4 regions of the Streptomyces sp. JLSY215 genome follow, and region 1 is predicted to be linked to each of the others. Evidence: riboswitches for the same ligand, from Rfam matches in the RefSeq annotation. Region 1 holds a riboswitch; each other region holds the start of a gene.
What was found. A riboswitch is a leader RNA that binds a small molecule or an ion and turns the genes downstream of it on or off. The one in region 1 is predicted to bind cyclic di-AMP.

Region 1 (7,059 bases):
CGGTGGCGGCTACCGCTCCGGTGGCGGCGACCGCCCCTACGGCCGCCGCGACGACCACCGTGGCTCCGGCACCGCGACCGGCTCCTTCGGCCGCCGCGAGGACAAGCCGCGCTGGAAGCGCAACGGCTGATCGCTGATCGGCTGATCCACTGATCCGGACAGGGCCCGTACGACACGCAAGTGCCGTACGGGCCCTGTGCGTTGTGCGGTGGGCGGCCCGCGGCGCCGCTGGTTTTCCGGCACCCGTCGAGGCGTCCGGGCGCCCCGGCGGGAGAGCCATTGGGTAATGGCTTCGGGCTGCGGTGCGTCCTCGGGCTATGCTGCTCGGTGCGGGCCATTAGCTCAATTGGCAGAGCAGTGGACTTTTAATCCATTGGTTCAGGGTTCGAGCCCCTGATGGCCCACCGGTTGAGTGCTGGTTCTGACGTCCTGTGGGGCTGTGACCAGTGGAAAGGCCCCGGTACGCGAGAGCGGCCGGGGCCTTTCGCGCAGCGGCGCCGGCGGCCCGGCGCGGCCGTGGGCCGGACCCGCCGCTCCGGTGCCCGCACTCGCGTGACCCGTACGGCCCAGGACAATTCGCCGACCGGCCCGGTACCCGAAAGCCTTGGGAGTCGACAGCCTTGGCAGTGGGAAGAGGCCGGTGCGGATGCTTCGAGGCTGTGGGAACCGTTCGGCCGAACAGGAGCGGGCGGCGCGCCGCGCCGGGCTGTCACCGTTCGGCCGTCGCGTGGCCCGCTGGCTCCCCGCCGTCCTGATCGTCGGCGGCTTCGCCTTCGACCTGAGCACGCCGCCCCAGTACACCGCCGCGCCGTTCTTCGCCGCGGCGCCCCTGATCGCGGCGCCCCTCTTCTCCCTGGGCGCCACGGCCGTCACGGTCATCGCCGCGGTCGCGAGCGAGTACGTGGTCGTGATGTACCACAGCACGAAGGACAGCACCGAGTCGGTCACCGAGGCCCTGACCGTCCTGGTCGTCGCCTTCCTGGCGCTCGGTATCAACCGGGTCGTCCGGCGCGGCGACGCCCGGCTCGCCTCCGTCCGCGACGTCGCCGAGGCCGCCCAGCGCGCCCTGCTGCCCGCCCCGCCCGAACGGGTCGGCGGGCTCGCGGTCGCCGCGCGCTATATGGCCGCGCAGGCCGACGCCCGGATCGGCGGCGATCTCTACGCGGTGCAGGAGACCCCGCACGGCGTACGGCTGATCGTCGGCGATGTCCGCGGCAAGGGGCTGGAGGCGGTGGAGGCCGCGGTGATCGTCATCGGCGCGTTCCGGGAGGCGGCCGAACAGGAGGCCACCCTGGAGGCGGTGGCGGGCCGCCTGGAGCGGGCGCTGCAACGGGAGGGCGGGCGGCGGGCGGGGCTGGACCAGGTCGAGGGGTTCACCACGGCCGTCCTGGCGGAGATCCCGTCCGGCGCGCACTCCGTTCTGCGCGTCCTCAACCGCGGCCATCCGGCCCCGCTGCTGCTCGCCCCCGACGGCGGGCTGTGCGAGCTGAACCCCGCTTCGCCCGCGCTGCCGCTGGGGATGAGTGACGTGGCGGGGTGGCCGGACCGGGTGGACGAGACGTTCTTCCCGGCCGGTTCGCTGTTGCTGCTGTTCACGGACGGGGTGACCGAGGCCAGGGACCGGACCGGCCGCTTCTACGACGCGCCGGACCGGCTGCGCGGCCGTCACTTCCCCGGACCGGACGCCCTCCTGGACGTTCTGGCCCAGGACGTCGCCCGGCACACGGGTGGGCCGCAGGCGGACGATATGGCGCTGCTGGCGGTGCAGCGGCCGCTGGGGGAGTAGTTCAACCGGCGGCGGGCCACCCGTCGAGCCGGTGCAGGCTCTCGCCGTCCGGGCCGGTGAGGGCGACCGGGCGCTCGTCCAGCGCGAGGGTCAGCAGGCGGTCGTCCTCGGGGCGCGGGGCCCGTTGGCCCGGGGCGGTGATCCAGGGCAGGACGGTGTGGTGCTCGTGGGAGATCCAGTGGCCGGGGCCGGTCCGCTCGGCGAGCACCGACCGTACGAGCGCGGCGAACTCCTCGCGGCGGGCGGGCGGGAGGAAGGCCAGGGCGGCCGTGTGGAAGATGACCAGCGTCGCCTCGGACGGGGCCTCGGCGGCCAGCGCGGGCAGCTCGTCGAGCGGATCGCCGTGCACGATCCGGGGGCGGGGCGCGGGGCGTACGGCTTCGACGGCGGCCGCGAGCCGGTCGGCGCGGTTGTGGCTGTGGGAGAGGTGGGGGGTGTGGTTCCCGTCCTCGGGCCAGCGCAGGGCCTGGAGCCAGCGGAGGTCGTCGCGTGCGGTGAGCGGGTCGAGCGGGTCGGGGTCGATGCCGGCGCGCCAGACGATGTCGGGGAGGCGGGTGAGGGCTTCCGGTGCGGCGGGGGCGGGGCCGGCGCCGGTCGTCCGGCACACGAAGGTCACCGGGCTCCCGGGCGCCCCGAATTCCGTGCCGGAGCCCGCGCCGTCCTCCTCGTACCGGTAGCGGTACCGGTCGGGCTGCAGGCGCAGGCCCGCCGTCGCCCCGACCTCCAGCAGCGCCAGCGGCTGCGGCAGACGGGCGAGCAGCGGCAGCAGCGTGGCGCAGTGCGCAGGCTCCCCGGTCCGGTCGGTGCGGCGCATGATCACGGCACGGACCTCGTCCCAGTGCCGGATGGTCCACTCCCGCCAGCGTCCGTACGCCGTCTCGTTGCGCGGGCCCTGCTCGGCGTGCGGCCCGTCGAGATAGCGGACGGCGGCCAGGAGGAGGGTGGGTTGCTGTTTGCTCCCGGCCGGCAGCGATCCCGACAACAGATCGCAGAACTCCGCGTCGTGGCTGATCCGCGCGGTCAACTCCGCATGGGCGTCGGACCGTCCCCGCGCCTGTCGCCAGGAGAACTCCCGGTACCGATCCGCCACTGTCTGCGCGCTGTTCACGACGTTGACCACGTTGACGACCATGATCCGACGTTACTGCTCTCACGCTCCGTAAGGACCGGGCACCCCTCCGCATAACAACTGACGCACAATCACCGGAAGATCGTTTAGAGGGCTCCGGTCAACTCGCCCGATTTATGCCCGCGATGGGCGGAAAAGTCCACGCCAGAGCGCCTGCGGAGCGCATACGGATTCCCCGGAAGGCTTGGAAAATAGTCACGATCTCTATTACTGTCCGATAACGGAGCGCGGTCGTCCCAGCCGTCGCAAGAGGCGGCACCGCGCGCCTACGCCGAATCCCGCAAGCGCACGCCATGCACGTCGCACACGTCATCACGGCACGCAGGAGTACCCGTACGGATTGAGCGCATGTGCACGGACGGGCGCCAGTGGGCACTGAACAGCGCCGACCGGTACCGATCCACATGACCGCTCGCTCCACGCGACCCGCACCCCTGCGCCGCCCGTTCCGTCTGCGTCATCCGCACCATCCGCGCGGCATGCATGAAGTGCACCGAGGGAACCGGGGAACCACCACCTTGGGGTGAATCGGACGCCTCCCACCAGAGGCGCCCGTAGGAGACCTTCCTGCTCCGAACCCGTCAGCTAACCCGGTAGGCGTGAAGGAAGGAAAGGAGTGCGCCCCCGTGGCGTCCAACAGGCCTGCCCCAGAGGCTCCGTCCGCCGCCTACCTCGATGACCGGGGTCCGTCCGACGACGGATACCCCTTCGACGGATCCGGAGTCGTCTATCAGGGCGGCGAGTACGACCGCGAGCGTGACGACGCGCGCGACGGCGACGGGCCGTGGGAGGAGTGGAACCCCACCGAGGAGTCCGTCCGGTCCGTCCGCGGCAAGCACCGGGTGGCCAAGCAGCGCGGCGGCGCGCTCGCGCGCAGCGGTACGGTCCTGGGCGTCGGCGTCATCGCGGCGGTCGGCGCGGGCGGCATGGCCTCGGCCGAGGACCGCCCGCCGGTCCCGATCTCGATGCCCGACATCGGCGGTATGGCCCACGACATCGCCGAGAAGATGCCGGACGTCCCCGTCATAGGCGGCCTCATATCCGACTCCGGGGCGCCGCGGTCCGGTACGGACACCGGCTCCGCGTCCCCCCACGGCCCCCTCTCCCAGGCGGGCCTCACCCAGCACGAGGCGGCCCAGGGCGCCAACGCCGGCGAGACGCTGCGGAACCGCATCCTCCAGCAGGCCGACGCGCAGCAGGGCGCCGCCGAGCAGGAGCAGCGCGCCGCCGTCGAGACGGCCGCCGTCGACCGGGCCGGGAAGGACGCCACCGCGCATCAGGCGGCCGCCGAGAAGGCCGCGGCCGCCAAGCAGGCGGCGGAGCGCGAGGCCGAGCGCCGGGCGGCGGAGGCGGCCCGCAAGAAGGCCGAGGCCGAGCGCCTCGCCCAGCTGGCCAGGAGCTTCATCACCCCGGTGGCCTCGTACACCCTGACCGCCAGCTTCGGCCAGGCCGGCGACCGCTGGGCCGCGGACCACACCGGACAGGACTTCGCCGCCCCGACCGGCACTCCCGTCAGGGCAGTGCACTCCGGCACCATCACGCAGGCGGGCTGGGCCGGCTCGTACGGCTACCGCCTCGTCCTCACCCTCGACGACGGCACCGAACTCTGGTTCTGCCACCTGTCCTCCATGGTGAAGACCTCCGGCAAGGTCAGCACCGGCGACGTCATCGCCCGCGTCGGCGCCACCGGCAATGTCACCGGCCCCCACCTCCACCTGGAGGTCCGCCCGGGAGCCGGCGACCCGATAGACCCGATGCCGTGGCTGCGGGAGCACGGACTGAGCGTCTGACGCGACGGGGCCCGCTCCCGCTCCCGCTCCCCCGGGAATGCGGGAGCGGGCCCGGGGGAGCGGGAGCGGGTTCCGGGGAATGCGGGAGCGGGCCCGGGGAAATGTGGGAGCGGGTTCCGGGAATAACGCGCCTCTCCGCAACGCTGCAACAACGCATGACTGCGACACGCAAAACCCTCGGCTCGCTCTCCGTCTCGCCCCTCTCCCTCGGCGGCAATGTCTTCGGCTGGACGGCGGACGAGGCCGAGTCCTTCGCCGTACTCGACGCGTACGTGGCCGGCGGGGGCAACTTCATCGACACCGCCGACGTCTACTCGGCCTGGGTGCCCGGCAACAAGGGCGGCGAGTCGGAGACCGTCATCGGCAACTGGCTGGCCTCCCGCGGCAATCGCGCCGATGTCGTGATCGCCACCAAGGTGGGCGCCCACCCGGAGCTCAAGGGCCTGAGCGCCGCCACGATCAAGACCGCGGTCGACGCATCCCTCACGCGCCTGCGCACCGACTACATAGACCTCTACTACACCCACTACGACGACGAGTCCCAAGAGGTCGGGGAATTCCTCACCGCCCTCAACGACCTCGTCCAGGCCGGCAAGGTCCGCGAGATCGCCGCCTCCAACATCTCGGCAAAGCGCCTGGAGGAGTCCCTGGCCTTCTCCGCCCGTGAGGGCCTCGCCCGTTACGTGGCCCTCCAGCCCCACTACAACCTGGTCTCCCGCGACACCTACGAGGGCGAACTCGCCGACGTGGCCGCCCGCCACGGCGTCGCCGCCGTCCCGTACTACGCCCTCGCCTCCGGCTTCCTGACCGGCAAGTACCGCCCCGGCACCACCGTGGAGAGCGCCCGCTCCGAAGGCGCCGCCCGGCACCTCTCCACCGACCGCGGCCTGCGCGTCCTGGCGGCCCTCGACACCGTCGCCGCCGCCCACGACGCCGAACTCGCCACCGTCGCCCTCGCCTGGCTCGCCGCCCGACCCACGGTCGCCGCCCCGATCGCCAGCGCCCGCACGGTGGCCCAGCTTCCGGCGCTACTGGCGGTCGGCGAGCTGACCCTCACGGGAGCTGAACTGGCCCTCCTGAACGAGGCGTCGGCGTGACGGCCTGACCTTCTCGGCCTCGACGCGTGTAGGGGGGCGGGCGGCGGGGCCGGTGGGGCGGCGACGCCTTGGCCCCGCCGCCCCCCCCCGTATACGTCTCGGCTTACTACCCCCGCCGATCCACCACCGCCCACGACGCCACGGCAACCCCACCCGCCACCGCAAACACCGCGGGCCAGGCCCCGACCTTCTTGGCGAGCGGGTGGGAGCCGGCGAATGCGGCCACGTAGGTCGCGCCCAGGGCCGCCGCCGTGGGCCCACCGGCCTTCCGCACCCACTCCCGACCCGCCACGGCCCCTGCCGCGGCCAGCACCACACCACCCAGCGGCCGCTTCTTCGTCCAGCGGGCCACGGCGTAGCCGCCTACGAGCCCACTCGCCGCCACGACACTGCTCGGCACGCTAGCCATTACAGAAACCTCCACATCACAGACAACTTCCCTGAGCCTACGCTCGGGTAATCCGGTTCGAGTGACATGCTGATCAAGCAGTGGGCAGAATCCCCGTATGGCGAAGGCGACATCTCGAAATCCTGTGACGTTCGGTTCCCCTGCGGGGGTCGCAGTGGGGCAGCACTTCAAGAGTCATGCGGAGCTGCATGCGCATGGCGTACATCGGCAAACCGGACGGGGAATCTCCGGTACTGCGCGGGAAGGCGTCGACTCCATCGTGCTCTCCGGTGGCTATGTCGATGACATCTACGGCGACACCGAGATCGTCTATACCGGCGAGGGTGGACGCGACCAGAAGACGCAGCGCATGGTGGCCGACCAGACCATGGATACGCCCGGAAATGCCGGGTTGTTGCTGAATCAAGCCCTCGGTAATCCGGTCCGCGTCATTCGAGGCTTGGATATCAAACGGCAGAAGGCTACGGGTGGCTATCAGTACTGCGGTTTGTTCCGGGTGGCCGACAGCTGGACCACCGTCGGTAAGGAAAGGTTCCGCATCTGCCAGTTCCGGCTGGTCAAGATTGGGCTGGACGAAACGGTGAAGCCGCAATCCGTATCTCCGGATGGCGACACGCAAACCAGCCTGGAAGAACAATTCCGCCGTATCGTTGCATACGAGCGACTCTTGCGTGACTCTGCGGTGGTGCGGCGTGTCAAAGAGATGTACGACGACACCTGCCAAGTATGTGATACGCGGTTGGCGGTTTCGCCAGATGGCAAGGCAATTAGCGAGGCCGCACATATACAGGCATTGGGTAAACCCCACAACGGGCCGGACACGATAGAGAATGTGCTGTGCCTCTGCC
Region 2 (7,059 bases), 1.2 Mb from region 1:
CGTGCGGGTCGTGCTGGTCGACGACCACCGGATGTTCCGTACGGGCGTCCAGGCGGAGATCGGGGTGACCGAGCGCACCCGCGTCGAGGTGGTCGGCGAGGCCGCCGACGTCGACCAGGCGATCACGGTCATCACCGCCACCCGCCCCGAGGTGGTCCTCCTCGACGTCCACCTCCCCGGTGGCGGCGGCGTCGAGGTGCTGCGCCGCAGCGCCATGATGATGGCCGACGGCGAGCGCCCGGTCCGCTTCCTCGCGCTCTCCGTCTCCGACGCCGCCGAGGACGTCATCGGCGTCATCCGAGGCGGCGCCCGCGGCTATGTCACCAAGACGATCACCGGCACGGACCTGGTCGACGCCATCTTCCGGGTCGCCGACGGCGATGCGGTCTTCTCCCCGCGGCTGGCCGGCTTCGTCCTGGACGCCTTCGCCTCCACGGACGCCCCGCCGGTCGACGAGGACATGGACCGCCTCACCCAGCGCGAGCGCGAGGTGCTGCGGATGATCGCGCGCGGATATGCGTACAAGGAGGTCGGCAAGCAGCTGTTCATCTCGGTGAAGACGGTGGAATCGCATGTCTCGGCGGTGCTGCGCAAGCTCCAGCTGTCCAACCGGCATGAGCTGACGCGCTGGGCGGCGGCCCGGCGGCTGGTCTGAGCACCACACCGGGCGCATCGCGAGAAATCGCGAGAAGACGAGAAATCGCGCGAAGAGGGGTGAGGAGAAGCGGCGAGGGGCCTGGCATGAGGAGTGCCAAGCGGACCGGCCAAAGGCTCGGCGAGGTGTCGTAAAGAAGGGCCAAAGACGGGCAACCAGGACCACGCGGATCGCCATCTAAGGGCGCGGAGAGGCTCACTGCCGAAGGCGGGGCCAGAACCACAGCCCACGTCCTTCGCGTACATGTCCTGGAAGCGAGACCCCGATGAGCCTGACGGGCACGCCCTTCTTCCTCACCTCCGTCGCGCTTCTGATAGTCGCCGTCGTCCTGCCGCTCGCCCTGTGGGGACGGATAGCCGGGCCGCCCCTGGTGCGCGTCGTCGCCCGGCTGCTGATGCTGCTGTTCGCCCAGGTCACCGCCATCACCGTGGTCTTCGTCCTGGTCAACAACGCCAACAACCTCTACGACACCTGGGGCGACCTGCTCGGCACCGACAGTCACATCCAGGCGGCGCAGGACCTCGGCCCGGACGGGATGGGCGGCCGGAAGCTCAAGGACGAGCCCAAGCGGATCCAGCGCTTCCGCCCCGCGGGCGACGCCAGGATGGGGCCCGGGGTCCAGATGACCGACCTCAAGGGCCAGATCTCGGGCGTCAGCGGCGAGGTCTACGTATGGCTGCCGCCGCAGTACCACGACCCCGCGTACCGGAACAAGAAGTTCCCCGTGGTCGAGCTGCTGCCCGGCTACCCCGGCTCGGCCAAGGCCTGGTACGGAGCGCTGCACGTCGGCGAGCAGCTCGGCCCGATGATGCAGCGCGGCGAGATCAAGCCGTTCATCCTGGTGTCACCGCGGACGAACATCCTCACCGGCGCCGACACCGGATGCGTCAACATCCCCGGCAAGGTCAACGCCGACAGCTGGCTGACCGTCGATGTGCGCCAGATGGTCATCGACAACTTCCGGGCCGGCGGCAGGCCGGACTCCTGGGCACTGGCGGGCTATTCGGCGGGCGCGCACTGCGCCGCCAAGCTCGCGCTGTCCCACCCGGACCGCTACCGCGCCGCCGTCGCCATGTCCGGCTACAACGACCCGGCGCTGGAGCCCGACTCCCTCGCCGGCAAGGACCCCAAGCTGCGCGTCGAGTCCAACCCGCTGCACATCCTGCAATCCGCCAACGCCGCCGGCCGGCCGCCGCGTACCGCCCTGTTCGTGTCGGGCGCGGCCGGCGACGGCTACCAGGCGGGCATCGGCCTCCGGCAGCTCGCGAAGCGGCCGACGACGGTGACCGTGCAGCAGATCGCGGCCAACGCGGGCGGCCACACCACGGCGGTGTGGCGGAACCAGGTGCCGGAGATCTTCCGGTGGCTGAGCCACCAGGTCGGATAGGACCCGGTGGCTGCGCCGCCAGGCTAGATACGACGCCGCGGCGCCTCGGGGCCCCGAAGCCGGTCCCGCGCCCGGGGTCAGGCAGGCCGGGTCGCCGCCGCGAAGGGCATCTCGTCGATGGGGGCGATACGGACCGGCGCCCCCGGATGCGGGGCGTGGATCATCTTGCCGTCGCCGATGTAGAGGCCCACATGGCTGATCCCGGAATAGAAGAACACCAGGTCTCCGGGGGCGAGCTGGGACCGGTCGATGCGCGGTCCGGAGCCGATCTGGGTGTAGGTCGTGCGGGGCAGCGAGACGCCGCCGGACTGCCAGGCGGCCTGGGTCAGGCCCGAGCAGTCGTACGCGGAGGGGCCGGTAGCGCCCCAGACGTACGGTTTGCCGAGCGCGGCGTAGGCGAACGAAACGGCCCGCGCGGCACGGGAGTTGGGCGCCTGGGAGCGGGCCCCGGACGGTGCGGCGGCCGGGGTGGCCTCGGGGGTCATCCGCCGCCGCTGCTCCTCCGTCAGCTGGTTGAGCAGCGCCTCGGCGGAGTCCAGTTTCCGTACGATCGTGACGCGTTGGCGCCGCAGCGTGCCCTCGGTACGCTCCAGCCGCTCCGCGGTGGCCTCGGCGCGGTCGCGGACCTGGCGGATGCTGCCGAGCCGGCGCGCATATCCGGCCACCGCGTTCGCCTGATGGCTGCCCGCCCGCTCCAGGATCGTGGCGCCGTCCAGATAGCGTTGCGGATCGGCGGACATCATCAGCCGTACGGTCGGGTCCACGCCGCCGGAGCGGTACTGGCTCGCGGCCATCGTGCCCAGCTCGGCCTTGGCGGCGTTGAGTTTCTGGGTCCGGCGGGCGGCCTCGTCCTGGAGCCGGCTCAGCTCCGCGCGTGCGGCATCGGCCTGTTCCTTGGCGCCGTTGTAGTGCTGCGTCGCCACCTCTGCCTCCTGGTACAGCGCGTCGACCCGGCCCTTGACCTGGGCGGGGGTGGGGCGGGGAGCGGCCTGGCCGGTGCCGTCGAAGGCGGTGGCGCCCGCGGCACCGGCGAGGGCCAGGGTGGTCGCGGCCGTACGGGCCGTGCGGCCGCCACCCAGCGCTGCCAGCGGGTGCTGCTTGGTCTTGCGGTGCGACGCCACGGTGGCCGTCACTTCCTTCCGTACGGGCCGCGCATTCGTCGACCGCCTGGAGTGAGGACGGTAAACCTGGACGTCACGGCATAGCGCCCAGTTGGCCGGAATTGGCGCCTTTTGGCCGTGAGTGATGGACGGTGAGCGAGTGTCCGGCGCGTACGGGGCCGCGCACGGCCTGCCATGATCGAAGTGGGGATTACGGGCGCCCTGCCCGAAGCCGCGTGATATGCGGCGGATACGATCCCGCACTATGGACGTAGTAATCAATATCTTCGTCGGCCTGCACATCATCGGCATCGCCTCCCTCCTGGGTGGCTTCCTCACCCAGATGAAGGCGATGAGCGCGGGGACCGCCCGCTTTGTGCCGGCCATGCTGCACGGCGCGCTGACGATGCTGGTCACCGGCATCGTGCTGGTCGGGCTGAACCAGGCCCAGGACCACTCGCTCAACAACATCAAGATCGGCATCAAGATGGCCGTCCTGGTGGTGATCCTGGCGCTGGTCTACGTCAAGCGGGACGAGGAGAAGATCGCCAAGCCGCTCTTCGGCGCCGTCGGCGGGCTCACGATGGCCAACATCTTCATCGCGGTGCTCTGGACCTGAGGTCCGGCCTCCGGATCTGGGGTCCGGTCTCTGGGGCTGAGGTCCGGCGCCCGGGTCTGTGGTCCGGTCTCTGGGGCTGTGGTCCGGCGTCTGGACCTGAGGTCCGGCGTTTGGTCCTGAGGTCCGGCCTCCGGGGCTGTGGTCCGGCCTCTGTACCCGAGGTCTTGCCCCCGGACCCGCGCTCGGGCCCCGGAGTTCGGCGCCGGCGCCCGGCCCTCGGCTCCGGCGCCCGCCCCCGGGATCGGGCACCCGTACATACGGCTCACCGCGCGGTCGTCCCTTGGAGAGGACGACCGCGCGGCGGCGTGTGGGGGGTGGGTCTGGGGCAGTTATTCGGTAGGGGCCTGCAGCCCCCTTAGGGGCGCCCCCTAAGGGACGAAGTGTCCGATCCAGCCGCTCAGGCCGGCCGCACGCTCCCGTAGATCGGGTCGAAGTAGATCGACTCCACCCGGACACTGGCGCCCGGGTGCGGCGCGTGGATCATCTTGCCGTCGCCTATGTACATGCCTACGTGGCTGATGTCGTCGAAGAAGAACACCAGGTCACCGGGCTTGAGGCCGCTGGTCGCGACCCGCTCGCCGACCTTGACCTGGTCCCACGTCGTACGCGGCAGATCGACCCCGGCCGCCTTCCACGCCGCCTGGGTCAGCCCCGAGCAGTCGTAGGAGCTCGGGCCGGTCGCGCCCCAGACGTACGGCTTGCCTATCTGGGCGCGGGCAAAGGCGATCGCCTTTGCCGCCTTGGTGGAGTACGTGCCGTCGCTGGTCGATCCGCCGCCAGTGGAACCGCCGCCGGTCTGGCCGCCCGTCGAGCCGCCGCCGCTCTCGCGCTGCCGGCGCTCCTTCTCGGCCTGCTGGCGTGCCTTCTCCGCCTGCTGCCGCGCCAGCTCGTCGGCCCGGCGCTTGGCGGCCGCCTCCTTCTGGCGCTCCAGCTCCGCCAGCCGCGCCTTCTCCTGCGCGGTCAGCCGGGACAGCAGCTGCCGCGCCTCGGCCAGCTTCTCCTGGACGGACCGCTTGGACTCCTTCAGCGAGGTCTGCGTCCTCTGGAGCTGCTCCAGGCTCGCGGTCGCCCTGGCCCGCTGCCGGGCGGCGGCCACCTGCTGCTCCTGGTAGTCGGTGACCGCTTGCTTCTCCCGGTCGGTGAGCCGCCCCATCAGGTGCGTACGGTCGAAGAAATCCTGCGGGTCCTTGGCGAGCATCAGCTGCGCCGTGGGGTTCATGCCGCCGGTGCGGTACTGCGCGGAGGCGAAGGTGCCCAGCTCGCGCCGGGACTCGTTCATCTTCTCCGCGCGCTTGGCGGCGGCGTCGAGCAGGCCGTTGACGGTGGCGCGCTGACGGTCGACGCCCTCCTTGGCGGCGTTGTACTTCTGGGTGGCCACCTCGGCCTGGCGGTAGAGCCCGTCGACCTTCTGCTTGACCTCTTCGATGGTGGGCTTGGGTGCCCTGGGGGCGGCGTCGGCGGACTGCGAGAGCAGGGTGACCGAGGCGAGGGCGGCGGTGGTGAGCCCGGCCGCCGTACGGCTTCCGGGCGAGGTGAGCATGCGGGTGCGCGGCTTGCGGTGCGACGCCAAGGCCGGCGACTCCTTCCGTGGACCGCCTACCGGGTTAGCTGTCGGGTTCGGGCTCTGTCGCTGACGGAAGGCTTGCCCTACGGTCGATGCGTCCGCCGCTGGCGGCCGCACCGGCCGATTCACCCCGGTGGTGCTGGTGGGTCCCCGGCTCCGGGTGCCTGGTGGCAGGGCCGGACTCGGCGGAGGCCGCCCGTGCAGACGTTGTCGTCCGCGGGGATGCGGGCAGCCCGAGCAGGCACGGTAGCCAACTCGTGTGGCTCCTGTGAAGGCTGATGTTCGATATGCCCGAAACCTTTTTGTGACCTGACCGCGATCTCAAGGATGCGGCCCGGAGCCCAGGAGCCGGATCTGGTGAGGTGGCGGCGGGCTGTCAGTCCGGCGGCCTAGACTCGGTGGGCGATGAGCAGCCTCTTTGACGACAGCTTCCTGGCGGACCTCGGCCCCAAGCGCGAGGACGAGCACCCCCCGCCCCCCGAGGACGAGCACGGCCCGGCCCCGGAGGAGATTCCCGCCGACCTCTTCGACGGGAAGTTCGACGCACCGGTGCCCCATGAGGCGTACTACCGCGACGGCGCCGCCCGTCCCGTCGTCGACCCCGCCGCGCTGCTCGAGGGGCTCAACGACGAGCAGAAGGCCGCCGTGGTGCATCACGGCAGCCCGCTGCTGATCGTCGCCGGCGCCGGCTCCGGCAAGACCCGGGTGCTCACCCACCGCATCGCGCATCTGCTCGCCGAGCGCCATGTCCACCCCGGCCAGATCCTCGCGATCACGTTCACGAACAAGGCCGCGGGCGAGATGAAGGAGCGCGTCGAGGACCTGGTCGGCCCGCGGGCGAACGCCATGTGGGTCTCCACCTTCCACAGCGCCTGCGTCCGCATCCTGCGCCGCGAGTCCAAGAAGCTCGGCTTCACGTCCTCCTTCTCGATCTACGACGCCGCCGACTCCAAGCGCCTGATGGCCCTGGTCTGCCGCGATCTCGACCTGGACCCCAAGCGCTTCCCGCCGAAGTCCTTCAGCGCGAAGATCTCCAACCTCAAGAACGAACTCATCGACGAGGAGACCTTCGCCGGGACGGCCGCCGACGGCTTCGAGAAGACGCTGGCCGAGGCGTACGCGATGTACCAGTCGCGGCTGCGCGAGGCCAACGCCCTGGACTTCGACGACATCATCATGACGACGGTCAATCTCCTCCAGGCCTTCCCGGATGTCGCCGAGCACTACCGCCGCCGCTTCCGCCATGTCCTCGTCGACGAGTACCAGGACACCAACCACGCCCAGTACACCCTCGTCCGCGAGCTGGTCGGCCCGGGCACGGCCGAGATGCCCGCCGCCGAGCTGTGCGTCGTCGGTGACGCCGACCAGTCGATCTACGCGTTCCGCGGCGCCACGATCCGCAACATCCTCCAGTTCGAGGAGGACTACCCCGACGCGACCACGATCCTGCTGGAGCAGAACTACCGCTCCTCGCAGACGATCCTGTCCGCCGCCAACGCCGTCATCGAGCGCAACGAGAACCGCCGCCCCAAGAATCTCTGGACCGACGCCGGCGCCGGCCCCAAGATCACCGGCTATGTCGCGGACACCGAGCACGACGAGGCGCAGTTCGTCGCCGACGAGATCGACCGGCTGACGGACGCGGGCGACGCCAAGGCCGGCGATGTCGCCATCTTCTACCGCACCAACGCCCAGTCCCGTGTGTTCGAAGAGATCTTCATCCGGGTCGGGCTC
Region 3 (7,059 bases), 2.4 Mb from region 1:
CGGGCTGCTGCGGCTGGCCGGGGCGCCCTCGCTGGGCTGGCTGGACGTGAAGACGTCGGGCGGCGTGGAGGTCCCCGCCATCGAGCGCGCCGTCGACGAGGAGCTGGCCCGCTTCGCCGAAGAGGGGCCGAGCCCCGAGGAGATGGAGCGCGCGCAGGCCCAGTTGGAGCGCGAATGGCTGGACCGTCTGGCCACGGTCAGCGGCCGCGCCGACGAACTGTGCCGCTTCGCCGTCCTGTTCGGGGACCCGCAGCTCGCGCTGACCGCCGTCCGGCGCGTCCTGGACATCACCCCCGAGGAGGTGCAGGCGGTCGCCAAGGCCCGGCTGCGCCCCGACAACCGCGCGGTGCTCGTGTACGAGCCCACGGAGCCGACCGCCCCGGCCGATCCGGCCGCCGACACCGAGAAGGAGGAGGCGGACCGGTGAGCGACTCCACCACCCGCGCAGATTCCGCCGTGACCACCATGGACTTCCACCCCCAGCCCAAGGGCGGCGCGCCCAAGCCGTGGGCCTTCCCGGCCCCCGAGCGCTCCCAACTGGCCAACGGGATCACCCTCCTGACCAGCCACCGCCCCGGCCAGCAGGTCGTTGCCGTCGAGATCAACCTCGTCGCCCCTCTGGAGGCCGAGCCCGAGGGCCTGGACGGTGTCGCCACGATCATGTCGCGCGCCCTGTCCGAGGGCACGGACAAGCACGACGCCGAGGAGTTCGCCGCCGAGCTGGAGCGCTGCGGCGCCACCCTGGATGCGCACGCCGACCACCCCGGCCTGCGGGTCTCCCTCGAGGTACCGGTGTCCCGGCTGCACCGCGCGCTGGGCCTGCTCGCCGACGCGCTGCGCGCCCCCGCCTTCGCGGAGAGCGAGATCGAGCGGCTGGTACGCAACCGCCTCGACGAGATCCCGCACGAGCTCGCCAACCCGGCGCGACGGGCCGCGGTGGCGCTGTCCAAGGAGCTGTTCCCGGCCACGTCCCGGATGTCGCGGCCCCGCCAGGGCACCGAGGAGACCGTCGAGCGCATCGACGCCGCGGCCGTCCGCGCCTTCTACACGACCCATGTGCGGCCCGCCACGGCCACCGCCGTCATCGTCGGTGACCTGACCGGCGTCGACCTGGACGCGGCGCTCGCCGACACGTTGGGCGCCTGGCAGGGCTCCACCTCCGAGCCGCTGAAGCCCTCGCCGATCACCGCCGACGACACCGGCCGTGTGGTCATCGTCGACCGCCCCGGAGCCGTCCAGACGCAGCTGCTGATCGGCCGTATCGGCGCCGACCGGCACGACCGCGTCTGGCCCGCGCAGGTCCTCGGCACGTACTGCCTGGGCGGCACGCTCACCTCCCGGCTGGACCGGGTGCTGCGCGAGGAGAAGGGCTACACCTACGGGGTGCGCGCCTTCGGTCAGGTGCTGCGCTCCGCCGCGGACGGAAGCGGCGCCGCGATGCTGGCCATCAGCGGGTCGGTGGACACCGCCTCCACCGGGCCGGCGCTGCAGGATCTGTGGCAGGTGCTGCGCACCCTGGCGGCGGAGGGGCTGACGGACGCCGAGCGGGACGTCGCCGTGCAGAACCTCGTCGGGGTCGCGCCGCTGAAGTACGAGACCGCGGCCGCCGTCGCGGGCACCCTCGCCGACCAGGTGGAGCAGCACCTCCCGGACGACTTCCAGGCGCAGCTGTACGCCCGGCTCGCCGAGACCGGGACGGTCGAGGCGACCGCGGCGGCCGTCAGCGCCTTCCCCGTGGACCGCCTGGTGACAATCCTGGTGGGTGACGCCGCGCAGATCACGGAGCCCGTCAGGGAACTGGGCATCGGCAAGGTGACGGTCGTCAGCGGCTGAGCCCCGCCGTCTGACTGCCGGTCAGGGACCGGCCGGGGAAGGGCCCGGCCATCCATCGATACAACGGCTCCCGTGGTGCACGTCCGCCACGGGAGCCGTCGTATGTCCGGAATGGTGCGTCTGGTTGCCCGGTGTCCTTGTGGCGTACGGCACAAAGGGCCAGTTCTGTTTGCCGATTGAAAGATGTCCCGATTAGCGTCGGTCCGACTGTTCGTCACAGGTCCGCCACAACAGTGGCACCGGACAGTCATCGCCGAGTCCCCGTACGGCGCGAGCCAGGGGAGCCGGGGACCCACATGTCCCTTGGGGTGAATCGGGTCTCTCTCCGGAGGGGTCCGTAGGAGACCTTCCTGCTCCGAACCCGTCAGCTAACCCGGTAGGCGAGAAGGAAGGAAAGGACAAGCCAGCAGATGGCGTTCACCCGTGCCACCGGGAAGCATCGTCGTGCCAGCCGCACGGCCCGTACGACCCGCAAGTTCGCCGGCGCGGCCACCCTCGCGGCCACCGGTGTCGTCGCCTCCGTCGCCTCGCCGGCGCTGGCCGCCTCCAGTGGGACGCACGCCGCGGACACCGGCCTGCAGCAGGCTGTCGTGATGGGCGACGAGCTCGCCAGCCGCGTCGAGGCCCAGGCCGACTCGCAGCAGACGGCCGCCGAGGTCGCCGCCGTGCAGGCGAGGGCCGAGGCCGTGGCGAAGCGGGCGGCCGACGAGGCCCAGCGGCTCGCCGAGGCCGCCAAGAAGAAGGCCAAGGCGGAGCGTGAGGCCAAGGAGCGCGCGGCCCGCGAGGCCGAGCGCAAGCGGCTCAACGCCTTCGTCGCCCCGATAGCGGGCTCCTACATCTCCACCGGCTACAAGGCCTCCAGCAGCCTGTGGTCCTCCGGCAGCCACACGGGCATCGACTTCCACGCCGCCACCGGCACCTCCGTCCACGCCGTGGGCCGGGGCACCGTCGTGGAGGCCGGCTGGGGCGGCTCGTACGGCAACAACATCGTGATCAAGATGCACGACGGGACGTACACCCAGTACGGCCACCTGTCGTCCATCGGGGTCGCGGTCGGCCAGACCGTCACCCCCGGCCAGCAGATAGGCCTCTCCGGTGCCACCGGCAACGTCACCGGGCCGCACCTCCACTTCGAGGCCCGCACGGGCCCCGACTACGGTTCGGACATCGACCCGATCGCGTATCTGCGCTCGCACGGCGTCGACGTCTGACGTCCCGCGTGTTCCGCTGAAGCCCCGGCCGACCGGCCGGGGCTTCCGTGTGTCCGGCGGACGGCGGCCGCCGGTCGTCGCCGTCCCCCGGAGTCCGGCGCCTGGCCAAAAAATATCCCTGAATTCCCGGAGCCCGTCGGAAAACTCGTCCCGGTCGAATAGAGTCACGGAAAACCCGCCGATCGGCGGCGTTTCCCGGGAATTACGGCGGAGGCACGACGATGCGAGGCCATCTTTCCGCGCATGCGGTGTGCACGGCGATTCGCGATGACATTGTCTCCGGTGCGCTCGCACCGGGGAGCCGGCTGATCGAAGAAATTCTCGCGGCCCGATACGGAGTCTCCAGAGTCCCGGTCCGCGAGGCGCTGCGCACCCTGGAGTCCGAGGGCTTTGTCACCACCCGCCATCATGCGGGCGCCTGCGTCGCCGAGCCCACCGAACAAGAGGCGGCCGATCTGCTGGACATCCGCGCCCTGTTGGAGCCGCTGGGCGCCGCCCGTGCCGCCGTCCGCCGCAGCCCCGCCCATCTGAAGGTGCTGCGCGGTCTCGTACGGCTCGGCCGCGAGCGGGCCCGGCACGGTCACCCCGCGGACGTGCGCCAACTGGACGGCTGGTTCCACGAGACGCTCGCCCAGGCGGTGGGCAGCCCCAGTCTGACGGCGCTGCTCACCCAGCTACGGCGCAAGATCGAGTGGATGTACGCCGTGGAGCTGTCCGCGCGGGCCACCGACTCGTGGGAGGAACACGGCGCGGTGCTGGACGCGGTGGCCAGGGGAGACGCGGAGCGGGCCCGCGCCCTGATGGCGGCTCATATCGAACGCTCCCTCCCGGTGTACCGGCTGCGCCCCACCGCGGCCGCGGTGAGGGATGCGAAACAGCCCGTCAACACGGCGCGTGCCCGTCATTAACATTCGGTCTGTATACAAAGGGGGTGCGGAATTCGCCGCCGGGGCGCTCAATGCGGCCATGGTGTCTGTAATTCGCGACGCCGGTATTTTCGCACCGTGTTTCCACACCGCGTTTCCGCGCCCCGTTTCGGTGCTGTGTTTCCGTGCCGCGTCCCCGCCCGGATAATTGGCGGTCGTGATGACGATGTGCCCGTACAGCAAATAGGTTTCAGCGGTTCCGTGCAGGGAAGCGCTCCACACCGATCCTGCCTGCCGTCCGCGCCTGCAAGAAAACGACCCCGCCGCGGCAACCTTTTCGGGTCACCGCCGCGGGGTCGCGAGCAGAGAGAGCAAAAAATCCCGAGGGACTCAGACCGTCTCCGGGAGCTCCTCCAGGCCCTCGGCGACGAGCTTCGCCAGCCGGTCGAGCGCGGCCTCGGCGCCCTCGGCGTCGGAGGCCAGCACGATCTCCTCGCCACCCTGGGCGCCCAGGCCCAGAACGGCGAGCATGGAGGCCGCGTTGACGGGGTTGCCATCGGCCTTGGCGATCGTCATCGGGATGCCGGCCGCGGTGGCCGCACGGACGAAGATCGAGGCGGGGCGGGCGTGCAGGCCCTCTGCCCAGCCGACATTGACGCGGCGCTCAGCCATGGTGATGCCCTTCAAGTCGCGTGACAGTTGTCTAGACCAGTCTCTCACGCTGCCGGGAGTGCTCCGGCGGCGTCCCGGCAACGCTCCGTTGGCACCGAGCGTACGCATGCCGGGCCGGTTGTCAGTGCCCCGCCGTACGCTGTCCGCATGCAGACGCAGCCGGATCATGCGTACCCGACCCACTGGGAAGCCGACGTGGTGCTGCGCGACGGCGGCACGGCGCAGATCCGCCCCATCACCCCCGACGACGCCGAGCGGCTGGTCTCGTTCTACGAACAGGTCTCGGACGAGTCGAAGTACTACCGCTTCTTCGCGCCCTACCCGCGGCTGTCCGACCGTGACGTCCACCGTTTCACCCACCATGACTACGTCGACCGGGTCGGCCTCGCCGCCACCGTGGGCGGCGAGTTCATCGCCACGGTCCGCTACGACCGCATCAACGACCAGGGGCTGCCCGCCAAGGACCCCGAGGACGACCAGGCCGAGGTCGCCTTCCTGGTCCAGGACGCCCACCAGGGCCGCGGTGTGGCCTCCGCCCTTCTGGAGCACATCGCCGCAGTGGCCCGTGAGCGCGGTATCCGCCGGTTCGCGGCCGAGGTACTGCCCGCGAACTCCAAGATGATCAAGGTGTTCACGGACGCCGGCTACACCCAGAAGCGCACCTTCGAGGACGGCGTGGTCCGGCTGGAATTCGACCTGGAGCCGACCGAGCAGTCCATGGCCGTGATGCGCGGCCGCGAGCAGCGCGCCGAGGCCCGCTCCGTCCAGCGGCTGCTCGCCCCGGGCTCGGTCGCCGTCATCGGAGCGGGCCGCGCCCCCGGAGGCGTCGGCCGCTCCGCCCTGCGCAACCTCCTCGACTCCGGCTTCACCGGCCGCGCCCACGCCGTCAACCACGCCTTCCCCAAGGGCATGGACCGCCTCGACCCCGAGGGCGTGCCCGCCGTCCGCGCGCTGCGGGAGATCCCCGACCCGGTCGATCTGGCGGTCATCGCCGTGCCCGCCGACCGTGTCCCTGATGTGGTCCGCGACTGCGGCGAACACGGCGTCCAGGGGGTCCTGATCCTGTCCTCCGGATACGCCGAGGCGGGCCCCGAAGGCCGCGAACGGCAGCGCGCCCTGCTCCGCCAGGCCCGCTCGTACGGCATGCGGCTCATCGGGCCCAACGCCTTCGGCATGATCAACACAGCCCCGGCCGTGCGGCTGAACGCCTCCCTGGCGCCGCAGATGCCCGGCGCGGGCCGCATCGGTCTGTTCACCCAGTCCGGCGCGATCGGCATCGCCCTGCTCAGCGGCCTGCACGCACGCGGCCCCGGCGACGGCGGCATCGCCGGTATCTCGTCCTTCGTCTCGGCCGGCAATCGCGCCGACGTCTCCGGGAACGACCTCCTCCAGTACTGGTACGACGACCCGGACACCGATGTGGTGATCCTCTATCTGGAGTCCATCGGCAACCCCCGCAAGTTCGCCCGGCTCGCCCGCCGTACGGCCGCCGTCAAGCCGGTCGTGGTCGCCAAGGGCGCCCGGCACAACGGCACCGCCCCCTTGGGCCACGCCGTTCCCACGGTCCGGATCCCCGACAGCACCGTCGCCGCCCTGATGCGGCAAGCCGGTGTCATCCGCGTCGATACGATCACCGAGCTGATCGACGCCGGGCTGCTGCTGGCCTCCCAGCCGCTGCCGGCCGGGCCCCGCATCGCGATCCTGGGCAATTCCGAATCGCTCGCGCTGCTGGCCTACGACGCCTGCCTGACCGAGGGCCTGCGCCCGCTGCGGCCGCATGTGCTGGCGCCCACGGCGACACCGGACGACTTCCGGGCCGCGCTGGCCCAGTCGCTCGCGGGCGACGGCTGCGACGCCGTCGTCGTGACGGCCATCCCCTGGGTCGGCGAAGCGGAAGGTGCTGATCCGGGCGCGGGCGAGGGTACGGCGCTGGCCGCCGCCCTGCGCACCGCCGCCACGGCAGACCCCGTCAAGCCCGTGACGGTCGTCCACCTGGCGATGGGCGACCTGGCCGATTCGCTGGCCGCCCCGGGGGAGTCCCCCGAGCCGCCGCCCCCGCCCGGGGACGAGCCGTCGCCCCCCTCCGGCCCCCCGCTGCCGGCCCGCCCGGACGCCCCCGCCCAGGCGCCGCCCCCGCCCGCCTACCCCCCGCGGCCCCCGCACCCGCCCGCCTACCCCCCGCGGCCCCCGCACCCGCCCTCCTCCGGCCCCCGCCCGCCCCAGGAAACGGCGCCCCCGGTCCGGCCCGCCCGCCCGGCCCCCATCCGCATCCCCGCCTACCCCGCCGCCGAGCGGGCCGTCCGCGCGCTCGCCGAGGCCGTCCGCTACGCCGCCTGGCGCCGCGATTCCGCCGAGCCCGGCCGGGTGCCCGAGTACGACGACATCCAGGAGACGGCCGCCGGAGCCGACATCGACCGGCTCCTCGACCGCCTAGGCCCCGGTCCCGGCCGTTCCGCCCCGCTGCCCGCGCCCGACGC
Region 4 (7,059 bases), 570 kb from region 1:
CGGCTGCTCGCCGCGGACATCGTGTACCCGACGGAGATGTACCGCGCGGCCGGCAGCGAGATACAGCGCGCCCTGGTGGCGAAGGTGGACGCGGGCGGCGGCAATCTCAACCACCTTTTGCTCGCCCTGGCCCGGACCCGCGGCCCCGTCCCCGAGGCCGCCTTCCGGCGCTGGCGGGATCAGCCGCCGCCGGGCGCGGAGGAGCTGCGCATCGGCCCGGCCGACTACATGCCGGAGGGCGGCTGGATGCTGGAGGGGGACCGGGTCCGGGAGCTGTGCGGGCCCGTCGGCTATTCCCTGGATCCCGAGGAGCCGGAGGAGGATCCCGAGGAGCCGGCGGAGGCAGCGGCGACGGCCGGGGAACAGCCCCGGGACGCGGCGGACGAACCGCCGCAGGGCCGCTGCCAGGGATGCGGCAGCGCGCTGTGGGTCGCGCTGGATCTGGACACGGCCGATGCGCGGGTCGCCGAGGCGCTGGCGCATACGGGCTGGTCGGGCCGGCTGCGGCTGGTCTTCTGTTACGCCTGCGACATCGACGCCCACCCCACCTTCATCGAGGTCGGCCCCGACGGCAGCAACCGTCTGACGGATCCCCCGCAGCCCGGCAGCCGCACACCGGAGATGGACGAGGTGCCCACCGTGCGACTGGTCCCCACCGACCACGCGGACCGCCACCCTCACAACTCCGCGATCGGCGGCCACCCCCGGTGGCGGGACGACTCCAAATACCCGACGTGTCCCAGGTGCGCCAAGGTCATGACGTATATCGCCCAGCTCGACCTGGGCGATCTCGACGCCTACGACTACGGGTCCTGCTACTTCACGGTCTTCCTGGACACCGAGTGCGGCCTGGCGGCCATGCTCTGCCAGGGCTGATCCTGCGGTGTTTCGGCAACGGCCGGAACGCTTGGGGCCGCGGCCCGTCGGTAAGGGAAGCTCCGGCGGCAGGCGGCGGCACGCCGACGCCCTCGGCGGGAAGGCTCCCACCGAGGGCGTCCGGTAGCGGGTCGGTCACTGCACCGAAGGTGCTACCCCAGCTCCTCTGCCACCTTCCAGGCGATGCCGTCCAGAATGTCGTGCTCGCTGACCACGACCTCCTTGGCGCCCACCCGTTCCATGATCGAGAGCAGCACGAGCGCGCCCGCGGCGATCACATCGACCCGGCCCGGGTGGATGACGGGGTTCGCCGCGCGCTCCGCGTGGGTGGAGGTCAGCAGGTCGCCGGTGATCTCGCGGACCTTGGCGAGGGGGATCCGGGAGTGGTGGATGGCCGCGGAGTCGTAGTCGTCGAGGCCCAGGGCGATGGCGGCGACGGTGGTGACGGAGCCGGCCAGGCCGACGAGGGTGGCGGCCTCGGTGAGGGGGACCGCTTCCTCGGCGTGGTCGAGGGCCTTGGCGATGTCGGCCTTGATGGCGGCGGTCTCGTCGGGGGTCGGCGGGTCGCTGATCGTGCCCTCGTGGACGAGGTGGCGCTCGGTCATGCGGACGCAGCCGATGTCGACGGAGCGGGCGGCGCGTACCTCGTCGTTGCCGAGGACGAATTCGGTGGAGCCGCCGCCGATGTCCACGACGAGGTAGGGCGGCGGCACATCGTCGCGGCCCGCCAGTTCCTTCGTCGCGCCGTTGTAGGAGAACTCGGCTTCCTGGTCGCCGGTGATCACCTCGGGCTCGACGCCCAGGATGTCGACCACGCCGCGGACGAAGTCATCGCGGTTCTCGGCGTCGCGGGAGGCGGAGGTGGCGACGAAGCGGAGGCGCTCGGCGCCCAGCTCCTTGATCACCGCGGCGTATTCGCGGCAGGCGGCGAAGGTGCGCTCCAGCGCCTCCGGGGCCAGCCGGCCGGTCCGGTCGACGCCCTGGCCCAGCCGGACGATCTGCATCCGGCGGTCCAGGTCGGTCAGCTCGCCGGTGGCGGGGTCCAGGTCGGCGACCAGGAGCCGGATGGAGTTCGTACCGCAGTCGATGGCGGCGACCCGCTTCACTTGGCGTCTCCTTCAGGGGCGTCCTGGGCTTCGGGGGTGTCCTGGCACGGGCTGACGCACGGGCCCTTCTTCCACCATTCCGGCAGCATGGCGATGGCCTCGTCGCCCAGCGGATTGACCCCGGGACCGGCCGCGAGCGAGTGGCCGACGAGGACGTGCAGGCACTTGACCCGGTCGGGCATGCCGCCCGCGCTCGGGAACCCCTGCAGCACCTCGATGGCGTCCCGGCGCCGGATGTAGTCCTCGTGGGCGGCGCGGTAGGCGGCGGCCAGCTCCGGGTCGGTCTTCAGCCGCTCGCTCATCTCCTTCATCACGCCGTTGGCCTCCAGCGTGCCGATCGCGGAGGCCGCGCGCGGGCAGGTGAGGTAGTAGAGCGTGGGGAAGGGCGTGCCGTCCTCCAGGCGGGGCGCCGTCTCGACGACGTCCGGCTGCCCGCAGGGACAGCGGTGCGCGATGGTGCGCAGGCCGCGCGGCGGGCGGCCGAGCTGCTCCTTGAAGGCGGCGATGTCCGCGGCGGTGGGCTCGGTGGGCTCGGTCTGGGGCGGGGCGGTGTCCATGTGCGCTTTCGGTGGGGAGAAAGTGAGGTGGGTGGGGCGAGTGGGGCGGGCGGCAAGGGGGTGTGGACTCCCCCTTATGACAGTACGGGCTGCCGCCGCCCGGCCGTACGGGCCAGGGCTCCGTGACCGTACCGGCTACCGCCTGTCCGCGGCATCGACGGCGGCCCACAGGTTCTCGTACCAGGGGCGCCGGTCCGCCCGGGGCGCCTTCTTGGCCGGGCCGGCGCCGGAGCCGTCCTGCACGATGTAGCCGGTTTCGCCGGGCATGACGAAGTGCAGATGGCGGCGGGCCTGCTGTTCGACGTAGGCCGGGTCCTGCCAGCGGGCCTTCTGGTCGCGCAGGCCGTCGAGCGTCCGGGCCGCGTGGTCGGCCTTGCGGCGCTGATCGGCGATGTCCGAGCGCTGGGAGACGTACTGCCGTATCGGGTAGGCGAGCGCGACGACCAGCGAGCACATCACGAGGGCCAGCAGCGCGGCGCGGCCGGTGAGGCGGTTGCGGCGGGGCCGGCGGGCGCGGTAGACGCGGGCGGCCGCCCCGGACTCGACAAGTGCAGTGCCGAGCGCCTTGAGCCGGGTCGCGGTCGAGAACCGGTCCGCGGGCACGTCGCCTCCCCTTCCGTCGTCCGGACGCCGTAACCACGTACGTCCCCGGCAACGGTACGGGACCGTCGCCGGGGACGCGGGGAAGAGTGCGGCACTCGGCCGTTGGCCGGGCGCCCGAGCCCTAGCCCTTGAAACGCGGGAAGGCCGAGCGGCCCGCGTACACCGCGGCGTCGTCGAGGATCTCCTCGATGCGCAGCAGCTGGTTGTACTTGGCGACGCGCTCGGAGCGGGCCGGGGCGCCGGTCTTGATCTGGCCGCAGTTGGTGGCGACGGCGAGGTCGGCGATGGTGACGTCCTCGGTCTCACCGGAGCGGTGCGACATCATGCACTTGAAGCCGTTGCGCTGGGCCAGCTCGACGGCGTCGAGGGTCTCGGTCAGCGAGCCGATCTGGTTGACCTTGACCAGGAGGGCGTTGGCGGAGTTCTCCTCGATGCCGCGGGCGAGGCGCTCGGGGTTGGTGACGAAGAGGTCGTCGCCGACGAGCTGGACCTTGGAGCCGAGCTTCTCGGTGATGACGTTCCAGCCGGCCCAGTCGTCCTCGAACAGCGGGTCCTCGATGGAGACCAGCGGGTAGGCCGCCACCAGCTCCTCGTAGTACTCGGTCATCTCGGCGGCCGAGCGGTCCTTGCCCTCGAACTGGTACTTGCCGTCCTTGTAGAACTCGGAGGCGGCGACGTCCAGCGCCAGCGCGATGTCCTGGCCGGGGGCGTAACCGGCTTCCTTGATGGCCTCGAGGATGAGGTCCAGGGCCTCGCGGTTGGAGCCCAGGTTCGGGGCGAAGCCGCCCTCGTCGCCGAGGCCGGTGGCCAGGCCCTTGGCCTTCAGGACCTTCTTGAGGGTGTGGTAGACCTCGGCGCCCCAGCGCAGCGCCTCGGAGAAGGACTCCGCGCCGATCGGGGCGATCATGAACTCCTGGATGTCCACGTTGGAGTCGGCGTGCGAGCCGCCGTTCAGGATGTTCATCATCGGGACGGGCAGGACGTGCGCGTTCGGGCCACCGAGGTAGCGGAACAGCGGCAGGTCGCTGGCCTCGGAGGCGGCGTGCGCGACGGCGAGGGAGACGCCGAGGATGGCGTTGGCGCCGAGCGAGCCCTTGTTGTCGGTGGCGTCCAGGTCGAACATCGCCTGGTCGATCAGCCGCTGCTCGGTCGCGTCGTAGCCGACGAGCTCCGGGCCGATCTGCTCGATGACGGCCAGGACGGCCTTCTCCACGCCCTTGCCCAGGTAGCGGTTCGGGTCGCCGTCGCGAAGCTCGATGGCCTCGAAGGCTCCGGTGGAGGCGCCGGACGGCACGGCGGCACGGCCCGTGCTGCCATCGTCGAGGCCGACCTCGACCTCGACCGTGGGATTACCTCGCGAGTCGAGAATTTCGCGGGCTACGACGACGTCGATGGACGGCACGTTGTCTCCTTCATGGGTGTCTGGAGTTCTGCAGCACGAGCCTAACGGCCCCGGGGAGATCCGCTCGCCGTTGGCCCGCTCCGTGGGACGAAAAGAGGCCCAGATGCCCATTTCCCGGGAGGTTTGGGCGCATTGTTCGCTGAACGGGGAAAATCGCGGGAAGCCACTGGTGGCGGGGTGCCGGTGGGCTGGCGTACGGCGGGGTGCGCGGAATGGCGTACGCGGCGGCACATGGAATGGAGAAGCCCCGCCGCGGCGCGCTGGGGGGAGTAGCGCGCCGGGCGGGGCCTGCTCGGGGAGGATGCGGGCCCATGACTCAGGCCCGCGGGAGTCCCGGTGCGGGGACGGCTCAGATGCTGAGCTTCTGGCCCGGGAAGATCAGGTTCGGGTTGCCGCCGATGACGGACTTGTTGTGGGCGTAGACCGTCTTCCAGGTGGTGCCGTGCGCCTTGGCGATCTTGGCGAGGGTGTCACCGGCCTTGACGGTGTAGTTGCCCTTGCCCTGCGGCTTCTGCGGGGCCGGCTGGGCCTGCTTCTGCTTCGGGGCGGCCTGCTGCGGGGCAGCCTTCTTCGGCGCGGGCTGGGCCTTCTTGACCTCGGCCTTGGCGGAGGTGTCGAGGTCGGGGGACGGGCCACCGGCGGTCAGGTTGCCGGCACCGGCGCAGGACCAGGCGCCCGGACCCTGGATGGCGAGGAGCTTCTCGGCGGCGGCGATCTGCTGGGCCTTGGTGGCCAGGTCGGCGCGGGCCGCGTACTGGGTGCCACCGGCGGCGGCCCAGCTGGAGTTCGAGAACTGGAGGCCGCCGTAGTAGCCGTTACCGGTGTTGATCGACCAGTTGCCGCCGGACTCGCACTGGGCGACCTTGTCCCAGGTGGCGACGGACGCGGCGGAGGCGGAGGTGGCGCCCATCAGCGGGACGGCGACGGCGGCACCGGCGACACCGGCGAGGGTGGCGATGCGGACGGCCTTGGACGGACGACGGTGCTTGCCCTTGTTCAGCATGGTTCGTTCGTTTCCTCACCGATGCCTACGAGGTGAGCTGTCGGGTTCGGGCCGTGTGAGTACCCGGCCGCGTGCACTGGACACGCGGCTTCACCCCAAGCCGGTTGACCCGCTTTCACGGGCGGGGCCGGCACTTACCTTGGGTCCCCCGCTCCTGCCTTCGGCGCTTGCGCGTCGACTGCCTGCGATCACCGGCAGGATTCGGCATGTGATCGAAGGGCCCGCTTTGGCGAGCGGTCCAGACCGTAATCAGTAATCCCCTTGGTGTTCAAACCCCACTATCTGAACCAAGTTGACCGTTTTTGATCATCGGCGGCTCATATTTCCGCAGGTGGGCCGGGGTGCGGAATCCGGCCGACGAGCCGGACGCCACACCCCGGAACGAGACGCTTGTCTCACTTTCGCCAAAAGGGACGAACTGGCGGTAACTACCCTGCCGCGTGCCCGAGATCGAGCAGCTGACCTGGGTGGATCAGGTCCGCGTCGGCCCCCACGACCTTCTCGTTGCGGTCGTAGAGCGCGGGCCAGCCGCCCGGCAGATCATGGGCCTCCGCGATGCCTGACAGGGTGTCACCGGAGCGCACCGTGTAGCCGTCGGCGGGGGCGGACGGGTCGGCTCCGGGGCGCGTACCGGGGTCCGTACGCTGCTCCTCGCCGCCGCGGGAGGCGTGGCGGCCGGCGGGCCGGTCGTCACGGTCCGCGCCCTTGCCGTCGTCGGCGCCGCTCCTGCCGCTCTTGCCGTCCTTGCCGCCCCCGCCCCCCTGGCCCTCGTCGGCGCCGCCGCGGTGCTTGCCCTTGGCGGGGGTCTCCGGCGTCGCGGGGGCACCGCGGTCGTCCGCACCGCTGCCGTCCTCGCCCTCGTGGGAGGGGGCGGACGGGTCCGCGGGGTCCGAGGCGTCGGGGGCCGACGGGGACGGCGTCGGCGTCGCCTCGTCGGAGGAGCCGCCGAAGGGGCCGTCGTCACCGAAGGGCCCGTCCTCGGGACCGTCGGAGGAGTCGTCGGCCGGGCCGGACGGATCGGCCGGGTCCGCGGTGTGCGACGGGCCGGGCCGCGGGGTGCTCGTACTGCCCGGGTCGACCTCCGGCGCGCGGCCGTCCTTGGTCAGCCCGGCGTTCACCGCGCAGCTCGGCCAGGCGTCCGGGCCGCGGTCGTCGAGGATGGATTCGGCGACGGCGATCTGCTCGGAGCGGCTGGCGAGGTCGGGGCGCGAGGCGTACGAGGTGCCGCCGTACTGCTCCCACATCTCCTGGGTCAGCTGGAGGCCGCCGTAGAAGCCGTTGCCGGAGGCCGCGCTCCACATTCCGCCGCTCTCGCACTGCGCGACCTTGTCCCAGGTCGCGGTGTCGGCGGCCTGCGCACCGCTCGCGGCGAACAGCGGCAGTGCGAGCCCGGCGCCGGTCACTCCCGCCGTGACAAAGATGGCCGGTGCCTGACGGGGGCGACGGTGTCGGCCGTTCCCGGAGCGCATGCGGTTGCCTTTCGAGCGGCGGTGGACGTGCTGGAGTTGTCTG

Region 2: linked by a shared signal. The riboswitch ahead of AC5677_RS23770 (C40 family peptidase) and the one ahead of AC5677_RS18075 (M23 family metallopeptidase) in region 1 are both predicted to bind cyclic di-AMP.
Region 3: linked by a shared signal. The riboswitch ahead of AC5677_RS28985 (M23 family metallopeptidase) and the one ahead of AC5677_RS18075 (M23 family metallopeptidase) in region 1 are both predicted to bind cyclic di-AMP.
Region 4: linked by a shared signal. The riboswitch ahead of AC5677_RS15410 (transglycosylase family protein) and the one ahead of AC5677_RS18075 (M23 family metallopeptidase) in region 1 are both predicted to bind cyclic di-AMP.

The regions. Positions count from the first base shown of each region.
Region 1 covers NZ_CM185022.1:4,051,746-4,058,804, reverse strand. Annotated here, with positions in the region: gene AC5677_RS18095 (DEAD/DEAH box helicase) at 1-130, shown strand, start outside; tRNA gene AC5677_RS18090 (tRNA-Lys) at 332-404, shown strand; gene AC5677_RS18085 (PP2C family protein-serine/threonine phosphatase) at 647-1,786, shown strand; gene AC5677_RS18080 (DUF2332 family protein) at 1,788-2,918, opposite strand; cyclic di-AMP (ydaO/yuaA leader) riboswitch at 3,379-3,530, shown strand; gene AC5677_RS18075 (M23 family metallopeptidase) at 3,542-4,705, shown strand; gene AC5677_RS18070 (aldo/keto reductase) at 4,861-5,802, shown strand; gene AC5677_RS18065 (hypothetical protein) at 5,909-6,211, opposite strand; gene AC5677_RS18060 (YDG/SRA domain-containing protein) at 6,309-7,059, shown strand, end outside.
Region 2 covers NZ_CM185022.1:5,273,991-5,281,049, forward strand. Annotated here, with positions in the region: gene AC5677_RS23750 (LuxR C-terminal-related transcriptional regulator) at 1-655, shown strand, start outside; gene AC5677_RS23755 (alpha/beta hydrolase) at 921-2,042, shown strand; gene AC5677_RS23760 (C40 family peptidase) at 2,120-3,175, opposite strand; gene AC5677_RS23765 (hypothetical protein) at 3,408-3,761, shown strand; gene AC5677_RS23770 (C40 family peptidase) at 4,159-5,331, opposite strand; cyclic di-AMP (ydaO/yuaA leader) riboswitch at 5,340-5,523, opposite strand; gene pcrA (DNA helicase PcrA) at 5,731-7,059, shown strand, end outside.
Region 3 covers NZ_CM185022.1:6,491,692-6,498,750, forward strand. Annotated here, with positions in the region: gene AC5677_RS28975 (M16 family metallopeptidase) at 1-427, shown strand, start outside; gene AC5677_RS28980 (M16 family metallopeptidase) at 466-1,833, shown strand; cyclic di-AMP (ydaO/yuaA leader) riboswitch at 2,075-2,231, shown strand; gene AC5677_RS28985 (M23 family metallopeptidase) at 2,244-3,044, shown strand; gene AC5677_RS28990 (GntR family transcriptional regulator) at 3,266-3,952, shown strand; gene AC5677_RS28995 (HPr family phosphocarrier protein) at 4,301-4,582, opposite strand; gene AC5677_RS29000 (bifunctional acetate--CoA ligase family protein/GNAT family N-acetyltransferase) at 4,730-7,059, shown strand, end outside.
Region 4 covers NZ_CM185022.1:3,476,792-3,483,850, forward strand. Annotated here, with positions in the region: gene AC5677_RS15385 (hypothetical protein) at 1-876, shown strand, start outside; gene AC5677_RS15390 (Ppx/GppA phosphatase family protein) at 1,029-1,982, opposite strand; gene AC5677_RS15395 (DUF501 domain-containing protein) at 1,979-2,539, opposite strand; gene AC5677_RS15400 (FtsB family cell division protein) at 2,675-3,142, opposite strand; gene eno (phosphopyruvate hydratase) at 3,264-4,544, opposite strand; gene AC5677_RS15410 (transglycosylase family protein) at 4,894-5,547, opposite strand; cyclic di-AMP (ydaO/yuaA leader) riboswitch at 5,555-5,723, opposite strand; gene AC5677_RS15415 (transglycosylase family protein) at 5,976-6,950, opposite strand.